One region of the Janthinobacterium sp. PSRC1-1 genome, then DNA from elsewhere that is predicted to be linked to it. Evidence: predicted binding sites of a transcription regulator. Region 1 holds the regulator's gene; the other holds the start of a gene.

Region 1 (11,296 bases):
GTTGGGCGCGCCGTCTTCCAGCCACAGCGCCACGCCCGGCACGCCGACCGCCACGCCGGCGCTGGCGCCCTGGCGCAGCCCCAGGCTGTCGTTGATACTGATATGAAATTCCAGGCTGTGCCCATCGGCGCTGGGACGGTACAAGGTGCCGCCGTCGGCGCCCGTCATGTCCTTGGCGACCAGCACGATGCGTTCGAGCAGGGGCGTGATATCGCCGCCGTGCAGCATGCCTGCCGCCGCGCCACGGCCCAGTTCGACGCTCAGTTCAGTCAGCTGGTCGAGCCGCTGGGCGATTTGCTCGGGGTGCAGCTGGAGCATGATGGAGGACTGGGGAAGTGGCAACAACCGCAAGTGTACCGTTGCCAGCTGCCGGCTGTACATTACAAAAAGGCAACAACTGAAAAAAGATTTCCGAAACACAACAACTATTAAAAATGCCGTTTCTTGCCCGACAATTAGAATAGAATCAACAATCGTTACACTATAACAAGGCAGCGATGAAATTCACCTTCAGGGGCGTGCGCGGTTCGATCCCCTCGCCCGGCCCGCACACGGTGCGCTACGGCGGCAACACGACCTGCATCGAAGTACGCACGGCCAGCGGCGCCCTGCTGGTACTCGATGGCGGCAGCGGCATCTTTGCCCTGGCCGGCGCACTGCCGCCAGGACCCGCCACGGCCCACATCCTGATCACCCACAGCCACTGGGATCATATTCACGGCCTGCCCATGTTCGCCCCGCTGTTCATCCGCGGCAGCCGCGTGCGCCTGTATGGCGCGGCGGACGCGGCCGGCAATGGCATCGAACACGTGATGGCCACGCAGCTGCAGAACAATTACTTTCCCGTCAGCGAAGCGGCCATGGCGGCCGAGATCGACTACCGCACCCTGGCCGTCGGCGAGCGCGCGGACGTGGCCGACGCAGTGGTGACGAATGCCAGAATGAACCACCCGGTGATCAACCTCGGCTACCGCATCGAGTCCGGCGGCGCCTCGCTGTTTTTCAGCGGCGACCATGAACCGTTCGACAATCCGCATGCCAGCGGCTCGCCCGCCCATGCGGCCTGCCAGTCCATGATCGCGCAGCGCCAGGCCGCCATCGACCAGACCATTGCCGGCGTCGATGCGCTGATCATGGACTGCTCGTACACGCGCGACGAATACGAAGCCAAGCGCGGCTGGGGCCACGGCACCTTCGACGGCGCGTTTGAACTGGCCCTGCGCTGCGGCGCCAAACGGCTGTATTGCACCCACCATGAACCGGGCCGCAGCGACGATCAATTGGAAGCGGCTTTTACCGACGTGATGGCGCGCTTTGCCGGGCGGCTGGGGGCGTTGCAGGTGTTCCTGGCGGCCGAGGGTATGACCGTAGAGCTGGGCTAAAAGCCTATCCCAGTAGGGAGCGTCTTCTGCTGGCAGTTCATCAGGAGTGCGGACAAGGCGTGAGGAGGACGCGTGGCGAGCCACGCGACGACGATCAACGCAGTCCCCGCTTCTGAGGGGCGCCAGCAGGGGATGTATTCATCTACTGGGACAGGCTCTAAGGCCTGGGTATGTTGGGTAGCGAACGGTGAAGCCGGCGCAAGCGCAGCATGATGACTGCTTGTTTATTCAAGGAGAGTGCCATGACCCAGCAAAGCGAAAAAGCGCGCGAACAGCAGCAGCGCGAGGATCAGCAAGCCCAGCATGAAGCGAACAAGAGCCGCCAGCAGGCCGAGCAGGACAAGGGTGCGATCCGTCAGAATGACGGCCTGAAACCGCACCAGGGTGGCGACAAGGGTCCGCGCGGCCAGTAATTCTGACCACCGGACAGATAAAAAAAGGGAGCCTGGAAGGCTCCCTTTTCAATCGTGACGGTACGTCATCACATGATATGGTGGCCAATCCACCAGGCGACCGCGGCGACAAACGCCGAAGCGGGAATCGTGAAGATCCAGGCCCAGACGATGTTGCCCGCGACACCCCAGCGCACGGCCGACATCTTTTGTGCCGAACCGACGCCGACGATGGCGCCCGTGATGGTGTGCGTGGTCGACACGGGAATGCCCAGCGCCGTCGAGACGAACAGGGTGATGGCACCGCCCGTTTCGGCGCAGAAGCCGCCGACGGGTTTCAACTTGGTGATCTTCTGGCCCATGGTCTTGACGATGCGCCAGCCGCCGAACAGCGTACCGAAGCTGATGGCCGTGTAGCACGAGATGATGACCCACAGCGGTGGCATGGCGTCGGCCGCGTTCGAGTAGCCGGCGGCGATCAAGAGCATCCAGATGATACCGATGGTCTTTTGCGCATCATTGCCGCCGTGACCCAGGCTGTAGGCGGCCGCCGATGCCAGTTGCAGCCGGCGGAACCATTTATCGACCTTGCGCGGCGTCGAGCGCACGAAGATCCACGACACCATCAGCATCATGATCGAGCCGAATACAAAGCCCAGCACGGGTGCGATGACGATGAAGGCGACGGTTTTCCACAGGCCGGCCGCGACCAGCGCGCCCGTGCCGGACTTGGCGACGGCGGCGCCCACCAGGCCGCCGATCAGGGCGTGCGAGGACGACGATGGAATGCCGTAGTACCAGGTAAACAGATTCCAGAAGATGGCGCCCATCAGCGCGCCGAAGATCACGTACTGGTCGATCACCGTCGGGTCAATGGTTCCTTTTCCCACCGTGGCGGCCACGGTCAGCTGGTGGAACACGAAGATGGCGACGAAGTTGAAGGTGGCGGCCATGGCAACCGCGGTCTGCGGTTTCAATACGCCCGTCGAGACCACCGTGGCGATCGCGTTGGCGGCATCGTGGAAGCCGTTCATGAAGTCAAACAGCAGCGCGAGGACGATCAACATGCCTAGCACGTAGATGCTGATTTGTATGGTCATTGTAGTTTCTTTTCTGATTCTGGTTCAGGACAGCCCAACGCTTACGCGTTCTCGACGATGATGCCTTCGATAATATTGGACACATCTTCGCAACGGTCGGTCACGGTTTCCAGAATTTCGTAGATCGCTTTCAGCTTGATCAGGTTGCGCACGTCCGGTTCGTCGCGGAACAGTTTGGACATGGCGGCGCGCATCACGTGGTCGGCGTCCGATTCCAGGCGGTCGATCTCTTCGCAGATGGCGACGATCTTGCGCGAGTTGTCCATGTTGTGCAGCATGGCGACGGCGTCGCGCACTTTTTCGGTACAGGCCAGCACCAGTTCGGCCAGGCGCTTGGCTTCCGGCGTGACGGCTTTCAGGTCGTACAGCGAGACGGTTTGCGCCGCATCTTCCAGCAGGTCGAGGATGTCGTCCTGGCGCGTGATCAGCTGATGGATGTCGTCGCGGTCGATCGGCGTGATGAAGGTCTTGTGCAGCATTTCCACGGTGGCGTAGGTGACTTTGTCCGCCTGTTTCTCGATGCTTTCGATCGCATGCACGCGGTTTTCCAGGTCATCGAAATTGGTCATCAGGCCGAGCATTTCTTTAGCGCCCTTGACGCACAGTTCCGCGTGCTGGTTAAACAATTCAAAAAACTTGCCCTCAGTGGGCATCAAGCGTCCAAACATGTCATTCTCCGTTAAGCATTGAGTCGTGTTATTTACTACAGAAAGCCGCCCCGTATGAGGGGGCGGCCAATGGAATATCAGTGCTGCTGAGTCTTAGTCGCCTTGGTAAAGCGCCAGGCCACCACTGTAATTGCCAAATTTGGTGTACTGCCCCATGAAGGTGAGGCGGATGCTGCCGATCGGACCGTTACGTTGTTTACCGATGATGATTTCGGCCGTTCCCTTGTCCGGCGAGTCGGGGTTATACACCTCGTCACGGTAAATGAACAGGATCACGTCGGCATCCTGTTCAATAGCGCCCGATTCGCGCAAGTCCGACATCACGGGACGCTTGTTCGGCCGCTGTTCCAGCGAGCGGTTCAGCTGCGACAACGCGATCACGGGGCAACCGAGTTCTTTCGCCAGGCCTTTCAAGCCCCGTGAAATCTCGGAAATCTCCGTGGCGCGGTTATCGCCCGGGCTATTGGCCGACATCAGCTGCAAGTAATCGACGATGATCAGGCCGAGCTTGCCGCATTGACGCGACAAACGGCGCGAGCGGGCGCGCAATTCGATCGAATTCAAGGCCGGCGTTTCATCGATGTACAACTGGGCGTCGTTCATCTTTTGAATCGCATTCGTCAGGCGTGGCCAGTCTTCGTCGTTCAGACGGCCCGTGCGCAGACGGTGCTGGTCGAGCTGGCCGACGGAACCGAGCATACGCATGGCCAGCTGGGCGCCGCCCATCTCCATCGAAAACACGGCCACGGGCAAGCCGCTGTCGATGGCCACGTTTTCGCCGATGTTGACGGAAAACGCCGTCTTGCCCATCGAAGGACGGCCCGCCACGATCACCAGATCGCCCGGCTGCAGACCGGAGGTCATGCGGTCGAGGTCGATGAAACCGGTGGGCACGCCCGTGATTTCACTCTGGTTGTCGCGGCTGTACAGCTCGTCGATGCGTTCGACCACCTGCGTCAGCAGGGGCTGGATGGCGGTCCAGCCCTGGGCGCCGCGCGCGCCTTCTTCGGCGATGGCGAAAATCTTCGATTCGGCCTCGTCAAGCATCTGCTTGACTTCCTTGCCTTGCGGGCTGAAGGCCGTGCCGGAGATATCGTCGGCGACGGTGATGAGTTTGCGCAGCACGCCGCGGTCGCGCACGATCTCGGCATAACGCCGGATGTTCGCGGCCGATGGCGTGTTTTGCGCCATGGCGTTCAGGTAAGCGAGTCCGCCCACATCATCGGCCTTGCCGAGCTGGGTCAGGGTTTCAAAAACAGTAATGACATCGGCCGGCCTGGAGCCGTTAATCATCTTGACGATTTGCTCGAAGATGATGCGATGGTCATAGCGATAGAAATCCTCCGCATGCATGAAGTCGGCGATGCGGTCATATGCTGCATTGTCGCGCAACAGACCACCGATAACGGATTGTTCTGCTTCGATCGAATGCGGCGGAATACGGAGGGAATCCAGTTGCGGATCAGAGGGGGCGTTCATGGCGCGAATTATACCCGCTTCGGCGTGCTGGCAAAAATAAAGGGCTGAAATTGAGCGAAAAAAAGGCCACAAAAAAGCCGGGCGAACCCGGCTTTTCATCGTGCGGCAATGCTTGCGGGCCAGGCCCGCAGACAATTACGCGTTCGCGTCTGGTACGACAGCGATAACAACTTCCACGACCACGTCGGTGTGCAGAGCAACCGAAACGTTGTGTTCGCCAACGATCTTCAGCGGGCCGGTAGGCATGCGGATTTGTGCTTTTTCAACAGCAAAACCTTGCTTGGTCAGCGCTTCAGCGATGTCGAAGTTGGTGACGGAACCGAACAGACGGCCATCAACACCAGCTTTTTGAGCAACTTGAACGGTCAGGCCGCTCAGTTTTTCGCCCTGGGCTTGCGATGCGGCCAGTTTGGCGGCAGCAGCTTTTTCCAGTTCGGCGCGCTTGACTTCGAATTCAGCCACAGCGGTTGCCGTGGCACGACGTGCCAGGCGTTGCGGGATCAGGAAGTTACGTGCGTAACCGTCTTTGACTTTGACGACTTCGCCGAGGTTACCGACATTAACAACTTTTTCTAACAGAATGATTTGCATAGTTCTTCTCCAGGAATATCTGACCGATTAAGCGTGGTGCAGATCGGTGTATGGCAGCAGCGCGAGGAAGCGAGCGCGCTTGATTGCGGTGTCGACTTGGCGCTGGTAGTGCGCTTTGGTACCGGTCAGGCGTGCTGGCATGATCTTGCCGTTTTCTTGGACGAAGTCTTTCAGCGTGTCGACGTCTTTGTAGTCGACTTGCTCAACGTGAGCTGCGGTGAAGCGGCAGAACTTCTTGCGTTTGAACAACGGGTTTTGCTGTTTGCGTTTTTCTTTAAGCTTGAGCTTATTTTTGTCGAACTTTTTACCGAATGCCATGTCAGGCTCCTGTATCTAAAATGCGCTAGTCAGAATTGACTGCACTAAAATCAATGATGTGAAACACCAAACTCTTGCTGTTGCGGCTCTTCCTGGCCAGGAAACCCGTGAACTGATATACCCCGCCCAAGCTTGCCTGGCTGAACCTGCCTGAAATTTCGCCAGCGGCTAGCGCGGCAACATCAAACTCGGTCAAACGGGCAATTCCTGCTTCCATCTGCTGCGAACTGTGTTGCAATACTGCATTCACAATCGGCAACCCTGCCGGGGTGTAGCGCAATATTTCGCGCTCGGCAATGATGGCGGTTACTTGTAGCTGGTTCAGCGCACGATCCTGGTCAAGAATTAAGCTGCTGCTGCGGCAGGAGCGGCTGCTGGTGCTTCGGTGCGGTGGCTTTTGGCCGCGTCTTCGCGTTGTACCGATTTCATCATCGGCGAAGGAGCTGTTTCAGCTTTCTTCATTTTAACGGTCAGGTGACGCAACACGGCATCATTGAATTTGAATGCTGTTTCCAACTCGACCAGGGTCTCGTTGTCGCATTCGATGTTCAGGCAGATGTAGTGTGCTTTAGGCAGCTTTTGGATCGAGTAAGCCATTTGACGGCGGCCCCAATCTTCCACGCGGTGAACCGAACCGCCGCGGGTGGTTACGCTGGCTTTGTAGCGTTCGATCATCGCGGGCACTTGCTCGCTTTGGTCCGGATGGACGATAAAGACTATTTCATAATGACGCATGCAAACTCCTTCAGGTCGGATTGATAATCGCCCACCCCGGCGTCAAGACGGGTGTGGGAAGGTCAGCCGAAGATTATAACCGCCTTTTGCAAACGTTTCAATCATTCCTTCAACAAGCGGCCCGCGCACGGGGCAGGCCAGGCGTTTTTTCCTGCCCATTCCAGTATTTCGCACGAAATTCGCGCAAATCACCGAAATCCCCTTGCATAGTGGGCGATACTGTACAAAAATACAGACTGTTCATATAGACAGCATTTTAGTATGCACCCACCGCTCATGATCAAGCTGACAGCACGACAAGAACAAATCCTGAACCTGATCAAGGACGCGATTGAAAACACGGGTTTTCCTCCCACCCGTGCCGAAATCGCCAATGAACTGGGTTTCAAATCGGCCAATGCGGCCGAAGAGCATTTGCAGGCCCTGGCCCGCAAGGGCGCGATCGAGATTTCGCCCGGCACCTCGCGCGGCATCCGCCTGATCGGTGCGGCCGCCGAAGCAGCGCCATCGAAGGTGCCGGCAGCGCTGCTGATGTCGCTGCCCCTGATCGGCCGGGTGGCCGCAGGCTCGCCCATCCTGGCACAGGAAAACCTGGAAGCGAGCTACAACGTGGACCCGGCCCTGTTTTCGGCCAAGCCCGACTTCCTGCTGAAGGTGCGCGGCTGGTCCATGCGCGACGCCGGCATCATGGATGGCGACTTGTTGGCCGTCAAGAAGGTCGACAGCGCCAAGAACGGCCAGATCGTCGTGGCCCGCATCGGCGACGAAGTCACCGTCAAGCGCTACAAAAAAACAGGTTCCGTCATCGAACTGCTGCCGGAAAACCCCGACTTCAAGGTGATTACCGTGTCGCCGGAAGATGAGTTCGCCCTGGAAGGGCTGGCGGTCGGCTTGATGCGCAGCTGGCATTAAATCACTGCGCTGAAAGAAAGGGCCGCGACAGCACGACTGTCGCGGCCCTTTTCACATGGCGCGCGGCCGCTTATGCGTCCAATGCGTTGCTGAAATCCTCGAGCAGATCGGCCTCGTCCTCGATACCCACCGACACACGGATCAGCGATTCGGCAATGCCCATGCTGGCCCGGCGCTCGGCACCCATCTCATAAAAGATCGTGTGGGCGACGGGGATGACCAGGGTGCGCGTGTCACCGAGGTTGCTCGCTGGAATAGCCAGATTGAGGCGATTGAGGAAATCGAAGCAATCGATGCCATCGTTTAATTCAAAGCTGAACAGCGAGCCATAGCTGCGGAACAAGTCCGTCGCCAGCGCGTGCTGCGGGTGCGACGCCAAGCCCGGGTAATGCACGGCCGCCACGCGCGGGTCGGCGGCCAGCATGCTGGCCAGCGCCAGGGCGTTCGAGCAGGTGCGGTCCATGCGCAAGGCCATGGTTTCCGCGCCGACGGCGATATGGTGCGCCGCTTCCGGGCCCAGCGATGCGCCGAAATCGCGCAAGGCCTTGGCGCGGATTTGCGCGATGCCCCACTGCGCTGGCGCCGCCTTTTTATAATTCTCAAAAATGTTCGGGTACTGCGTCCAGTCGAACACGCCCGTGTCCGTCAAGCTGCCGCCCAGCGCATTGCCGTGGCCGCCGATCGATTTCGTCAGCGCATTGACCACCAGGCCCGCGCCCACCGCTTTCGGGCGGAACAGGTAAGGCGTCGTCATGGTGTTGTCGACGATGTACAAAATGCCGCGTTCCTTGCACAAGGCGCCGATCTTTGCCAGGTCGGCGATCTGCGTGCGTGGATTGGCGATGGTTTCCACGAACACAATCCGCGTTTGCGGCGTGATGGCGGCCGCCACGTTGGCCACCTCGGTGGCGTCGACAAACGACACGGCGATGCCCTGCCCCGTCACCGTTTGCCACAGGCTGTTGGTATTGCCAAACAAAAAGGCCGACGACACCACATGGTCGCCCGCGCGCAGCAGCGACTGCACCACGGCGCCGATGGCGCCCATGCCGGTCGCGAAACACAAGGTGGCCACACCATCTTCCATCTTGTTGACCTTGTCTTCCAGCGCGGACACGGTCGGGTTGCCCTGGCGGCCGTAGCGGAAACCGGGCTCCTTGCCCTGGAACACGGAAGCGAGCTGGCGCGCGTCGCTGTAGCCGAAGGCGACGGAGGTGTGCACAGGCTTGTGCAGCGAGCCGTGCTCGATCCCCTTGCGGCGGTCGTTATGCAGGATGGTGGTGGTAAAGCCGTAGTTTTTTTTATCGTTCATGATCGCGGAGAAAAAAAAGCCCGGCATCGGCCGGGCAAGTTACTTATGCTTCTGTCGTTGCCAGGTTCAGGTTCAGCTGGGAACGCGGCGTATCTTCCGGCGCTGCCGCCTTCGGATGGTGGCGCGCATATTCCAGGCGGTCCAGATACTCCTGCGACACGTCGCCCGTCACGTACACGCCATCGAAGCACGAAGCCTCGAAGTTCGTCAGTGCCGGATTGACGTCGGCAATCGCCTGCTTCAACGCGCCGATATCCTGGTACACCAGGTAATCGGCCGTGATTTCGCGGCACACTTCTTCCGTCGTGCGGCCATAGGCGATCAGCTCATCGCGCGTCGGCATATCGATGCCGTACACGTTCGGGTAAATCACCGGTGGCGCGGCCGAGGCGAAGATGACTTTCGTCGCGCCCGCTTCGCGTGCCATCTGCACGATTTCACGGCTGGTGGTGCCGCGCACGATGGAGTCGTCGACCAGCAACACGACTTTATCCTTGAATTCGGACGGGATCGCGTTGAGCTTCTGGCGCACGGATTTCTTGCGCGCCGCCTGGCCCGGCATGATGAAGGTACGGCCGATGTAGCGGTTCTTGATGAAGCCTTCGCGGTATTCCAGGTTCAGCGCCAGTGCCAGCTGAATGGCGGCCGGACGAGAGGAATCGGGAATCGGCATGACCACGTCGATATGCACGTCCGGCAATTCGGCACGGATCTTTTCAGCCAGGTATTCACCCATTTTCAGGCGCGTGGCGTACACCGAGGCGCCGTCGATGACGGAGTCGGGACGGGCCAGGTAGACGAATTCGAAGACGCACGGATTCAGGCTGGCATTGTCGGCGCACTGAGCGCTGTGCAATTTCTTGTCGGCATCGATGAAGACGGCTTCGCCGGGACCGATGTCGCGCACGAAGCGGAAGCCCATGCCTTCCAGGGCCACGGATTCGGAGGCGATCAGGTATTCGGGGCCTTGCTCCGTTTCATTGATGCCCAGGCACAGCGGACGGATGCCGTGCGGGTCGCGGAAGGCCAGCAAGCCCACGCCGGCGATTTGCGCCACGGCGGCGTAGCCGCCCTTGACGCGGCGGTTCAGCACGGTGATGGCCTTGAAGATGGCTTCCGGGTCCAGGTTCAGGCCCGTTGTCGCTTCCTGGATTTCATGCGCCAGCACGTTGAGCAGCACTTCCGAATCGGAATCGGTATTGATGTGGCGGCGGTCGTTCTTGAACATTTCCTGTTTCAACTGTTCCCAGTTAGTCAGGTTGCCATTGTGCGCCAGGGTGATGCCGAACGGCGCATTCACATAAAACGGTTGTGCTTCCTCTTCGCTCGACGAACCGGCCGTCGGGTAGCGGCAATGGCCGATGCCCGTCGTGCCTTGCAGCGAACGCATGTTGCGCGTACGGAAGACGTCACGCACGAGGCCATTGGCTTTGTGCATGGAAAACATACTGCTGTGATTGGTCGCAATCCCTGCCGCGTCCTGACCGCGATGTTGCAAGAGCAACAATGCATCATAGAGCAATTGATTGACAGGTTGATGGGAAACGACGCCGACGATGCCACACATGGTGTGCTCCTAAACTGTGCTACTGATTTTAAAAAAAATTCAAAATTTCACATGCTGCGCGTAAGCGGCTGGCAGATAAGGCTTGATGGCGCGCGCGCCCTGCTCCGCGAACGGGCTGAGCAACGCGTTTTTCCAGAATGACTGCTGCGGTATGGACGTCATGCCGCACAAGATGACGGCGGTCAGCACGATCACAAGGCCCCGCGCCACGCCGAACAGGCTGCCCAGGGTGCGGTCGGCCAGGCTCAGGCCCGTCACCTTGACCAGCGCGTCGACCGTCATGGAGAGCAATCCCATCAAAATGCGCACGCCGATGAACAGCACCACGAAGGCCAGCAACAGGCGGACGGCTTCGCCCGGCACGGCTTCGGGCAGGAATTTCGCCAGGGTGGCGCCATACGCGTTGGCAATGACGAACGCCACGATCCAGCTGACCAATGACAGTATTTCCTTGACCAGGCCACGCATCATGCTGATCAGCACGGACGTCACCAGCACGAACAGCACCAGGTAATCGAAGATCGTCACGCGCGTTCAGCCTTGCAACATCACGCCGGCACCAGCGAACCGCCCAGGCCCAGCTTCTGCAGCTTGGCGCGGGTCTTTTCGGCGTCCTCGCGGCTGCCGAACGGGCCCACGCGCACGCGGATGCGCTCGCCTGCCGGGCTGGAGACTTTCTGCGTATAGGACTTGATGCCCGCTTCGCGCAGCTTGTCCTGCAATTCATCGACCTTGTCCTGCGTCGCCAGGGCCGCCACCTGCACCACGAACTTGCCGCTGCCGGCATCGTGCGCCTTGTCTTGTGCTTTCTCTTGCGGCTTGTCGAGTGGCTTGCCTTCC
Region 2 (11,296 bases), on a different contig from region 1:
CGCGCACCGTCCGCATCGGCCGGCGAGAGCACGTCGTGCTGGCCCTGTTGCCAGCGCCAGAGCACCTGGTACAAGAAGGCCCAGCGGTCATGCACGTTGAAACAGGCGGCTGCTTCCAGCAATTCCACCAGGGGACGGGGCAGGCGCAGCGGCGGCGCGCTGGTATCCGTGGCATCCGGCGTGGAAGAAAACAGGTCGCCATCGCCCGCTTGCGACTGCCAGGCGACATCGGCAGGTGGCACGCCACGCGCGATCAGGTCGCGCGCCGCCGCGCGCCACGCGTCGAACGATTGCGCCAGCCGCACCACGCGCTCATTGACTTCTTTCATGCTGCCTGCAGTTCCGGCCACAGATGCATCTGCTGCGGCGCATCGGCCATGGCGCGGCGCAAGTGTTCCGAGGCGGTGGTGTCGCGCGCGGGAAAGTAATCGGCCGTGATGATGAAGGGGGCGATTTTCTTCATGCTGCAGCGCAGGCGCGACAGGTCGGCGTAGCGCACCTGCCGCAGCCGGCGCAGGTCGACGATGCGCTGCGCGTTGCGCAGGCCGATGCCGGGCACGCGCGCGATCATGTGTTGCGCCGCGCGGTTCAAGTCCAGCGGAAAATGTTCGCGGTGCGCCAGCGCCCAGGCCAGCTTGGGATCGATATCGAGCGCCAGGTTGCCGCCGCTGGCAGGCAGCAATTCGCTGGCCTGGAAACCATAGCTGCGCAGCAGGAAATCGGCCTGGTACAGCCGGTGTTCGCGCAGCATCGGCGGCGGCGCCAGCGGCACGCTTTTCGGGCTGTCGGGGATGGGGCTGAAGGCCGAGTAGTACACGCGCTTGAGCTTGTAGCTGCCGTACAGGGTCTCGGCCGTGGAGAGGATCTGCTGGTCGTCGCTGGCGTCGGCGCCGACGATCATCTGCGTGCTTTGCCCGGCCGGCGCGAAACGCGGCGAGCGCGGCTCTTCCGCTTTCTCATCGAGCTTGCGGCGGATGGCGCCCATCGCCAGTTTAATGGTGTGCACGCTCTTTTCCGGCGCCAGCTTCTGCACGCTGTCCTGCGTCGGCAGTTCGATATTCACGCTGAGCCGGTCGGCGTAACGGCCCGCCTGCGCGATCAGGGCCGGGTCGGCGTCGGGGATGGTTTTCAGGTGGATGTAGCCGCGGAACTGGTGTACTTCGCGCAACTCGCGCGCCACCTGCACCAGCTGCTCCATCGTGTAGTCGGCCGAGCGGATGATGCCGGAACTGAGGAACAGGCCGTCGATGTAATTGCGCAGATAAAAGTCGGCCGTCAGCTTGACCACTTCGGCCACGGTAAACCGCGCGCGCGGCACGTTCGAGCTGCGCCGGTTGACGCAGTACTGGCAATCGTACAGGCAGTAATTCGTCAGCAGGATCTTGAGCAGCGAGACGCAGCGCCCGTCCGGCGTGTAGCTGTGGCAGATGCCCATGCCCGAGGTGGCGCCAAAGCCGTCCTTGCCGATGGAGTCGCGTTTGGGCGCGCCGCTGCTGGCGCAGGACGCGTCGTACTTGGCCGCGTCGGCCAGGATTTCCAGCTTGTCCGTCAATTCCATGGCTCACCTCGATATACTGTGTTTTTATACAGTATATCAGGGAATGTGTCTTGCGCCGTCTTGACTTGCGCGATGGCAGAACGCTATATATCAGTGTATATTACGCTCCTTGTTCACCGTTCACTTGACAAGGATACGACCATGCGCCTGACCTCCCTCGCCCGCCTGCTTGGCACCGCTCTGCTGGCCACCGCCGCCACCTCCGCCGTTGCCGGCGAAGTGGTGGTGTCGGCCGCGGCCAGCCTGACGAATGCGTTCAAGGAGGCGGCGCAAGGCTACGAGGCGCAATATCCGGGCAGCAAGGTGTCCCTGAACTTCGCCGCCTCGGGCGTGCTGCTGCAGCAGATCGTCAAGGGCGCACCCGTGGACGTGTTTGCCTCGGCCGACCAGGAAACCATGGATGCGGCGCAAAAGCAGGACCTGGTCCTGCCGGCCGACCGCCAGGACTTCGTCGGCAACAGCCTGGTGCTGATCGTGCCGCACGATAGCAAGCTGGGCATCAAGAGCCTGAGCGACCTGACGCACAAGGGCGTGACCCGCGTGGCGATCGCCAACCCGGCCAGCGTGCCCGTCGGCCGTTACTCCGAAGGTGCGCTGAAGAAGGCGAAGCTGTGGGACGCCGTGCAGCCGAAAGCCATCGGCACGCAGAACGTGCGCCAGTCGCTCGACTACGTGGCGCGCGGCGAAGTCGATGCGGGCTTCGTCTACGCCACCGACGCGGCCATCATGAAAGACAAGGTCAACGTGGTGCTGGAGGTGCCTTTGGCCTCGCCCGTGCTGTACCCGATCGCCACCATCAAGGGCAGCGGCAACGCGGCCGAAGCGAAGCGCTTCGTCAGCTACCTGCAGACGGCGCCGGCGCAAGCGATTCTGGCCAAGTACGGCTTCAAGAAACCCTAAGTCAAGCACGCGCCCGCATGGATATCGCCTGGACCGCGCTGGCCCTGTCGCTCAAAGTAGCGGCCTGGGCCACGGCGCTCAATTTGTTGCTCGGCATCGGTACGGGCTATCTGCTGGCGCGCACGCGCTTTCCCGGGCGCGAGCTGCTCGACGCCCTCTTGACCCTGCCGATGGTGATGCCGCCCACCGTGCTCGGCTATTACCTGCTGGTGCTGCTGGGCCGGCGCGGCACCCTGGGCATCTGGCTGCAGGACAACTTCGGCATCAACCTCATCTTCACGTGGCAGGGCGCCGTGATCGCCTCCACCGTGGTCGCCTTTCCCCTCGTCTTCAAGCCCGCGCGCGCCGCCTTCGAGGCCGTCGACGGGCAACTGGAGCAGGCGGCCCGCGTGCTGGGCATCTCGGAGCTGGCAATCTTTTTCCGCGTCACCTTGCCGCTGGCCTGGCGCGGCATCCTCGCCGGCGTGCTGCTGGGTTTTGTGCGCGCGCTGGGCGAGTTCGGCGCCACGCTGATGGTGGCCGGCAGCATCCCCGGCAAGACGCAGACCCTGTCGGTGGCCGTGTATGAAGCCGTGCAGGCGGGCCAGGACGACGTGGCCAATACGCTGGTCGTGATTATCTCCCTTGTCTGCATCGTGGTGCTGCTGTCGGCGGGCCGCCTGGCGCCCGGGCGCGTCGCGCACAAATGAGGTCTATGATGACGCCCATGCAACTCGACCTCGACATTCGCGCCACCTTGCGCTCCGGCAAACGCCGTTTCGACCTGCACGTGCAATGCACCTCTGGCAGTCAGCGCATCGCCATGTATGGCCCGTCCGGCGCCGGCAAGAGCATGACCCTGAAAGCCATTGCCGGACTGTTTACACCGGACGCGGGCCATATCCGCCTGAATGGCCGTACCCTGTTCGATTCGGCCGCCGGCATCAACCTGCCGCCGCAGCAGCGCAACGTGGCCTACCTGTTCCAGGATTACGCGCTGTTCCCGCACCTGACGGTGCGCCAGAACGTGGGCTTTGGCCTGAGCCGCGGCTGGTTCAACCCGCGCGCGCGCGAAAAGTTGCAGAAGGTCGAGCATTGGCTCGATGCTTTCCACTTGCAGGAACTGGCGCACCAGTTTCCCGACGAGTTGTCCGGTGGCCAGCGCCAAAGGGTGGCGCTGGCGAGGGCGCTCGTGGCCGAGCCAGCCGCGCTGCTGCTCGACGAGCCGTTTGCCGCCCTCGATCCGGCCCTGCGTGTCAAAATGCGCCTGGAGCTGAGCCAGTGGCAGCAGCGCCTGGACGTGCCCATGATCCTGATCACCCATGATCCGGAAGATGCGCGCATCCTGGGCGAGCATGTGCTGTACTTGCGCGACGGACAAATTGACAGCATGGAAGAACATAAGGCATTGGGTGAACGCATTGGATAAATCAGCGGCAGCGGAAATCGGCCTGCAAGGCTCGGTATGGATGACGGTGGGCGGAGAAAACCTGGGCGGCGCCGGCAGGGTGGAATTGCTGGGCGCCATCGCCGAATGCGGTTCCATCACGCAGGCGGCCAAGCTTGTGAAGATGAGCTACAAGGCGGCCTGGGACGCCATCGACGCGATGAACAACCTGGCCGGCGAGCCGCTGGTCGAGCGCTTGACGGGCGGCAAGGGTGGCGGCGGCACGCGCCTGACGCCACGGGGGCGCCAGCTGGTCGACAATTTCCGCATCATCGAGCGTGAGCATGCGCGCTACCTGCGCCAGCTGGGCAGCCAGGCCGAAGGCATCGCCGACGATTTGTTACTCATACGGAGAATGGCCATGAAAACCACGGCACGCAATCAATTCCTGGGCAAGGTGGCCGAACTGAAACAGGGCGCCGTCAACGACGAAGTCACGCTGGAATTGCCCGGCGGCCAGCACATCGTGGCCATCGTCACGCAGGGCAGCAGCGCCAGCCTGGGCCTGGTACCGGGCGCGGAAGCGTTCGCGCTGATCAAGGCCTCGTCGATCATCCTCGTGGCGGATAGCGCAGGGGCGCGCTTTTCCGCGCGCAATCAGTTGACCGGCAGCGTGACGCGCGTGCAGACGGGCGCCGTCAACACGGAAGTGGTGCTGGACTTGCCGCGCGGCGGCACGATTGCCGCCATCATCACGAATCAGAGCAGCACCGAGCTGGGCATTGCCATCGGCAGCCAGGTGACGGCGATTTTCAAGGCGTCCAGCGTGATTCTCGGTGTGCCGGCGTAAATTGCGTAGGTCGGATTAGCGGCGGCACGCCGCGTAATCCGACAATATTGTTGGCGTATCATGTCGGATTACGCGCAAGCGCTAATCCGACCTACTCTTTTAATCTTTCAGCCTCGACAACCAATTCGCCGCCGCCGCCAGCGCCTGCTCGAGCTCCTGCGCCGTGCGCGCCAGCAGGCTTGGTACCTCGTCCAGGCGGCCCGCGTCGATGGCTTCCTCGGTGGCGAAGGCGGCGCGGATCAGGCGTTTCGTGCCCAGGGTGCCGACGGAGCCGCGCACGCCGTGCAGGATGCGCGCCACGTCGCTGTGGTGGCCCGCCTGCAACGCCGTTTCGGCGTCGCGCACGGGCGTCATGCCCTTGTTCAGCGCGTCTTCGACCATGCGCCGCAGCACGCCGCGGCCTTTCGCATCGCGGCCCATCACGCGCATCAGCGGCGCCATGGAAAACACTTCCTCATCGGCAACCGTCACCGGCTCGGCCGTCTGCACTGGCGGGCGCTTCGGCAGGTGGCGCAGGATGACTGCCATCATCTCTTCCACCACCACGGGCTTGGCGATGAAATCGCTGATGCCGGCCGTCATGCAGCGCTCGCGTTCGGACGCCAGCACCCCGGCCGTCATGGCGATCACGGGCAAGTTCAAGCGCAGTTCCGTGCGGATGACATGGGTGGCGCTGAAGCCGTCCATGACGGGCATTTGCATGTCCATCAGCACGATGTCGTAGCGCAGCGCTTCCGTGCGCAGCCGCTCCACCGCTTGCAAACCGTCGCCCACCACGTCCAGGGTGGCGCCCATGTGTTCGAGGATACCGCGCGCCACGGCCTGGTTCAAATGATTGTCTTCCACCAGCAGGAAATGCACGCCGGCCAGTTCCGTGCCCAGCGGCTGGTGCAGCATGCGCTGCTCGCCGCCGTCGTTCTTGGCGATCAGCGCCTGGTGCAGGGCATCGAACAGGCTCGAACCTGTGATCGGCTTCATCAGCACGACATCGGCCTCGGCCGCGCTGGAAATTTCCTCCAGGTGGTTGCGCGCGAAGGCGTTGACCATCACGACGATGGGCTGGCGCTGGCCGGCAGCTGCCTGGCGGATGGCCTTGGCCGTGGCCAGGCCGTCCATGACGGGCATGTGCCAGTCGGCCAGCACCACGTCGTACGGTTGCTGCTGCGCCAGGCGTTCGCGGTACAGTTCGATGGCGGCAAAGCCGGAGTCCACTTCGTCGGCCAGCCAGCCCCAGGCCTCGATCAGCTTGACGATCAGTTCGCGCGTGGTGCGGTTGTCGTCGGCCACCAGCAGGCGCAGCTGCCCCAGGGCCGGCGTGCGCCGTGTTTCGGGCGGTTGCGCCAGCATCTCGAACGGCACGCTGAACCAGAAGCGGCTGCCCTTGCCTTCGCTGCTGGCCACGGCGATATCGCCGCCCATCATGTGGATCAGCTGCTTGCTGATGGCCAGGCCCAGGCCCGTGCCGCCGAAGCGCCGTGTAATGCTCTGGTCGCCCTGGGAAAAGGCGGCGAACAGCTGCTGTTGCTGCAGTTCCGTCATGCCGATGCCCGTGTCGCGCACTTCGAAGCGTAGCCAGGCGCGGTCTTGTTGGCTTTCGGCCAGGCTGACGGCCACCACCACTTCGCCGCTCTCGGTAAATTTGATGGCGTTGCCGGCCAGGTTGACGAGGATTTGCTGCAGGCGCTGCGCGTCGCCCACCAGGCGCCGCGGCACGTCGGGCTCGACGGCGATGGCCAGTTCCAGCTCCTTTTCACCCGCATTCATGGTCATCGTCGTGGCCAGCGTGTTCATGACCTCGTCGAGGTCGAATTCGACGGGCGACAATTCCATGCGGCGCGCTTCGATCTTCGAATAGTCGAGCACGTCGTTGAGGATGCCCAGCAGCGACTGGCCCGCCACGCGCACCATGGTCAGATACTTGCGCTGTTCCGTATCGAGCCTGGTATTGCCCAATAAGTACACCATGCCCAGCACGGCATTGAGGGGCGTGCGGATTTCATGGCTCATGTTGGCCACGAAATCGCTCTTCGCGCGGTTGGCCGCCTCGGCCCGGTCGCGCTCCTGTTCCAGCTCCGCCGCGCGCGCTTCGAGTTCCTGCTGCAGGCGGTCGCGTTCGCTCATCAGGCCGTTGAACGTTTCCGTCAGTTCGCCGATCTCGTCGCGCTGCCGCACCGGCACGGGCGTGAAACGGCTGCCGCTGGTGCGCATGGCTTGCAGCGTGTCGCGCAGGCGCACCAGCGGCGACAGCAGGCGCACGGTGACCCAGCCCAGAATAAACGCGGCCAGCAGCGAAGCGAGGATGCTCCATAGCACCAGCCGGTACAGCACGCCATCGAACGGTTCGAAGGCATCGTCGAGGGGCAGCGAGGCGGCCAGCAGCCAGTTTACCGATTTCAGGCGTTTGAAGCTGTTGACGGCCGTGATGCCGCGGCTGTTGGTGCTGACCATGCTGCCTTCGCCATCTTGCTTCAGCAACTCGGTGGTGGTCAGGTTGGCGTTCGGCAGGCGCGGCTGCAGCAGCCGGTCGGTATCGGGGTGCAGCACGTAGCGCGGCACGGCGCCGCGCGTGAGGATGAAGTAATAGCCGCTCTTGCCGATCTTTTCCGAGCGCAGGCGCCCCAGCAGGTTGTCCTTGTACAGGCGCAGCACCCCGATCACGACGCCGGCCACCTGGCCATCGGCGGTGAGCACGGGCGCGGCCATCTGCACGATGGGCATGCCGCTCGACTTGCCCAGCATCGGTTCGGTGATCATGGGCTGGCGCGTGCGCAGCACGGTCTGGAAATACTCGCGCTCGGCGACGTTGATGCCGGCGCGCCCCGCCACTTCCGGCATGTCGGCCACGATGACGCCCTGCGCGTCGAGCACCAGCACGTCGTCGAACAGTACCAGCATCGAGCGGCGCGCATAGTATTCGCGCAGCTGGGCGGGCCGGGCGATCAATTCCGGCGGCTGCTGCCTGGCCGTCAGGGTGACGATCTGCAGCAGCATGCCCAGCTTGTCGTCGAGTTCGGCAGCGGTGCGGGTGATCAGGGCAGACTGCTGGCTCAGCAGTACTCGGGTGAAGTCGGCGCGCATGTGCTGCACCTGTATCATGGTGACCAGCGCGATCATGGCGATCGAGGTCAGGCTGGTGACCAGCGCGACTTTTGCTTTGATGCCGAGAGGCTTCATGATTTCCTTTTCAGTACCGTGCGGCACAGGCGGCAGATAATGCTGTCAGGAATTTTCCTATCAATACATTAACTTTGCAAGCGGTGCCGCGCAAATGGCCCGCCCCGCATGGGCTTTTGACGATGTTGCCATATAATCAAAGTCAGAACGTCGTTTATTCGGCCGAAATGCGGTGAAATTGGCACACGGCAACCCTGTATGCAGTAAACTTGTTATTGCATTTTCTAAAAGGTACCGACATGACTGAAGCGCTACTCACTCCCACCATGCCCACAGTGACCGTGGAAGCGTTGCGTGCGCGATGCTCGACCTGCAGCATGCATCAATTGTGCCTGCCGATGGGCCTCGATGTGGGCGACATGGACAGGCTGGACCAGATCATCGGCCGCCGTCGCAAGATCGTGCGCGGCGCCTCGCTGTTCCGTATCGGCGACTCGTTCCAGAACCTGTACGCGATCCGCCTGGGGCACTTCAAGACGTACCAGATCAATCCGGGCGGTGAAGAGCAGGTGACGGGTTTCCAGATGGCTGGCGAACTGCTGGGCATGGACGCCATCAGCGCCGATCGCCACCACTGTAATGCGGTGGCGCTGGAAGACAGCGAAGTGTGTGAAATTCCTTTTTCCAGCCTGGAACAATTGCTGGGCAATATGCCGACCCTGCTGCGCCATTTCCACCGCATGATGAGCCAGGAAATCACGCGCGAGCAAAGCGTCATGCTGTTGCTGGGCAATATGCAGGCGACCCAGCGTTTTGCCGCCTTTATCGTCAACCTGGCCTCGCGCTATGAAGCGCGTGGCTATTCGGCCAGCAAATTTCAGCTGCGCATGTCGCGCGAGGAAATCGGCAATTACCTGGGACTGACCATCGAGAGCGTCAGCCGTTTATTGTCGAAATTCAAGAAGGAAGGCTGGCTGCGCGTGTCCAACCGCGAGATCGAGATCTTGCAGCCCGCCAAGTTGAAAGCCATCACGGCCGGCACGGACGTCTGCAAGTAAGTCTTACAGTTCCTCATCGGCGTGCAGCGCGATACTGCGCTGCAGCGGCCAAGTCCAGATGCCGGACAGGCGCCACTCGCGTTTGTCGTTTTCCACCAGTACTTGCCAGCGGCTGCGCTCGAGCATCGGCAGCGCGACGGAAAAATTGCCGGCCGCATCGGGCTGCACCAGCAGCTTGATATCCTTTTCCGGCAGGGTCGCATGCGCCAGATGCAGCTGCAACGGACCCTGGTAGGCCTTGCCGAAGCTGTGCACGGAGCCACTCAGGCGCGCTGACGCCACATCATAGGACAGGCTGGTATCCATCGCCAGGTCGCTGGCGATCGTGTCGCGCTTCAAATCCTGGTTGATCGCCTTGCCCTGCTTGTAATAGTCGCCCACCACCAGCGCATCGGGCTGCGTAAACGCGATATAGCCCATGAAGCTGCCGACGACAACCGACAGGCCGGGACCGATCATCAGCAGCCAAGGCCAGCGATGCTTGTACCACGGTGCAACGGGGGCTTGCAGCTTGAGACTGTCGGACATGATATTTCTCCTGTTTAATCAGCCAGTCCCCGCATGGGGACCGGCCTTCCTGCAACTTCGTGGCGGCGGCGAGGGCACCCGGTCCCCGTCCGCCTTTCCTTGTTAACGTGGCACGATGAAGACCGCGCTTTCACGCACATGCAGCGACGGGTCGTCCAGCGAGTGCAATTCGATCGCAATCTTGTTCGACCCCTTTTCTCCCACGCCGTGCGGTACGCGCAGGCGGATCGGCCAGCCCAGCGTTTCCGTCGGCTGCAAGGTCACCTCTTCGCGTGTCAGCAAGGTCAGGCCCGGCAAGCCGGAAGCGCTGATTTTAAAATGCTGGGTTTGCTCCGAGGTGTTCATGATCTGCAAGCGGTACACGTTTTCGATCATGCCGTCTTCCACTTCGCGTCCCATCGAACCGCGGTCGCGGATCACGTCCATTTTCAGGGGCGTGCGCAGCGCCAGCGACGTACACACGGCGATGATGATCAGGGCCAGGATGGAAGTGTAGATCAGCACGCGCGGGCGCATGGCGCGCTGGCGGATCTGCTTCGAATTGAAGTTGTTTTCCATCGCATGGTCGGTACTGTAGCGTACCAGTCCCCGCGGCCGGTCGACCTTGTCCATCACGGTATTGCAGGCATCGACGCAGGCGGCGCAGCCGATGCATTCATACTGCAGGCCGTTGCGGATATCGATGCCGGTCGGACACACCTGCACGCACAGAGTGCAGTCGATGCAGTCGCCCAGCTTGTCGTTGTTGCCGGCCTTCTTGCTGATGGCGCCACGCGGTTCGCCGCGCTTGGCATCGTAGGTGATGATCAGGGTGTCCTGGTCGAACATGGCGCTCTGGAAGCGCGCGTAGGGGCACATGTATTTGCACACCTGTTCGCGCAGCCAGCCCGCGTTGCCGTAGGTTGCCAGGCTGTAGAACAAGACCCAGAACCATTCCCAGGGACCGAAGTTCAGGGTGGTCACCGACTGCGCCAGTTCCTTGATCGGCGTGAAGTAGCCGACAAAGGTAAAGCCCGTCCACAGGGCGATGGCGCCCCATGCCAGGTGCTTGGCCGTTTTCTTGACGGCCTTGCGCACGGACGGTCCCTGCTTGTCGAGGGCCATGCGCGCGCTGCGCGTGCCCTCGATGCGGCGTTCGACCCACAGGAAGATTTCCGTGTATACCGTTTGCGGGCAAGAGAACCCGCACCACACCCGCCCGGCGATGGCCGTGACGAGAAACAACAAATACGCACAGATGATCAGCAGGGCCGCCAGATAGATGAAATCCTGGGGCCACAGCACGACGCCGAAAATGTAGAACTTGCGCGTGGTCAAATCGAACAGCAGGGCTTGCCTGCCATTCCAGGTCAACCACGGCAAGCCGTAGAACGCCAGCTGGGTAAGCCATACGCATACCCATCGCCAGGTAGCGTAGCGTCCTTTGGCCTCGCGAGGGTAGATCTGCTCGCGGGCCGCATACATCTTGATGACTTGAGGTTCCATTACATCATTTCACGGGCGTCTGGGGATTCGACAGGCTCCAGACATACGCCGACAGCACGTGGACCTTGGACTCGCCGAGGAAATCGCTGAAGGCCGGCATGGTGTTGCTGCGTCCCTTGCGTACGGTTTCCATGATGGTATCAGCACTGCCGCCGTACAGCCAGATCTTGTCCGTCAGGTTAGGTGAACCGAGCATCTGATTGCCTTTCGCATCGGCACCGTGACAGGCCATGCAGGCGCCGAACTTGGCTTTGCCCAGCACGGATTTGACGGGGTCCGAGGTGGAACCGGACAGGCTCAGCACATAATGGGCCACGTTCTCGACATCCTTTTCGGAGCCCAGGGCGGCGCCCATCGGTGGCATCTGCCCATTGCGGCCATGCATGATGGTGGTCTTGATGATGTCGGGTTCACCGCCATACAGCCAGTCCTTGTCG

The links. Region 1 encodes LexA, which represses DNA repair genes until DNA is damaged. Its sites were predicted from a motif close to ACTGTATNNNNATACAGT; they were not measured.
Region 2: a site for LexA is predicted at 1,574-1,591, ahead of ACP7DW_RS27000 (putative DNA modification/repair radical SAM protein). Genes of this name have one in related genera too.

Annotation. Positions count from the first base shown of each region.
Region 1 covers NZ_JAFCWK010000005.1:388,198-399,493, reverse strand. Annotated here, with positions in the region: gene ACP7DW_RS13625 (HD domain-containing phosphohydrolase) at 1-318, opposite strand, end outside; gene ACP7DW_RS13620 (MBL fold metallo-hydrolase) at 498-1,382, shown strand; gene ACP7DW_RS13615 (hypothetical protein) at 1,625-1,795, shown strand; gene ACP7DW_RS13610 (inorganic phosphate transporter) at 1,864-2,874, opposite strand; gene ACP7DW_RS13605 (DUF47 domain-containing protein) at 2,916-3,542, opposite strand; gene ACP7DW_RS13600 (replicative DNA helicase) at 3,636-5,021, opposite strand; gene rplI (50S ribosomal protein L9) at 5,157-5,612, opposite strand; gene rpsR (30S ribosomal protein S18) at 5,640-5,930, opposite strand; gene priB (primosomal replication protein N) at 5,956-6,255, opposite strand; gene rpsF (30S ribosomal protein S6) at 6,276-6,665, opposite strand; gene lexA (transcriptional repressor LexA) at 6,942-7,577, shown strand; gene ACP7DW_RS13570 (cystathionine gamma-synthase family protein) at 7,648-8,889, opposite strand; gene purF (amidophosphoribosyltransferase) at 8,933-10,456, opposite strand; gene ACP7DW_RS13560 (CvpA family protein) at 10,496-10,984, opposite strand; gene ACP7DW_RS13555 (SPOR domain-containing protein) at 11,005-11,296, opposite strand, start outside.
Region 2 covers NZ_JAFCWK010000019.1:27,556-38,851, reverse strand. Annotated here, with positions in the region: gene ACP7DW_RS27005 (UdgX family uracil-DNA binding protein) at 1-329, opposite strand, end outside; gene ACP7DW_RS27000 (putative DNA modification/repair radical SAM protein) at 326-1,558, opposite strand; gene modA (molybdate ABC transporter substrate-binding protein) at 1,700-2,458, shown strand; gene modB (molybdate ABC transporter permease subunit) at 2,476-3,147, shown strand; gene ACP7DW_RS26985 (sulfate/molybdate ABC transporter ATP-binding protein) at 3,156-3,866, shown strand; gene ACP7DW_RS26980 (TOBE domain-containing protein) at 3,907-4,674, shown strand; gene ACP7DW_RS26975 (response regulator) at 4,774-7,848, opposite strand; gene fnr (fumarate/nitrate reduction transcriptional regulator Fnr) at 8,088-8,846, shown strand; gene ACP7DW_RS26965 (FixH family protein) at 8,850-9,374, opposite strand; gene ccoG (cytochrome c oxidase accessory protein CcoG) at 9,477-10,859, opposite strand; gene ccoP (cytochrome-c oxidase, cbb3-type subunit III) at 10,864-11,296, opposite strand, start outside.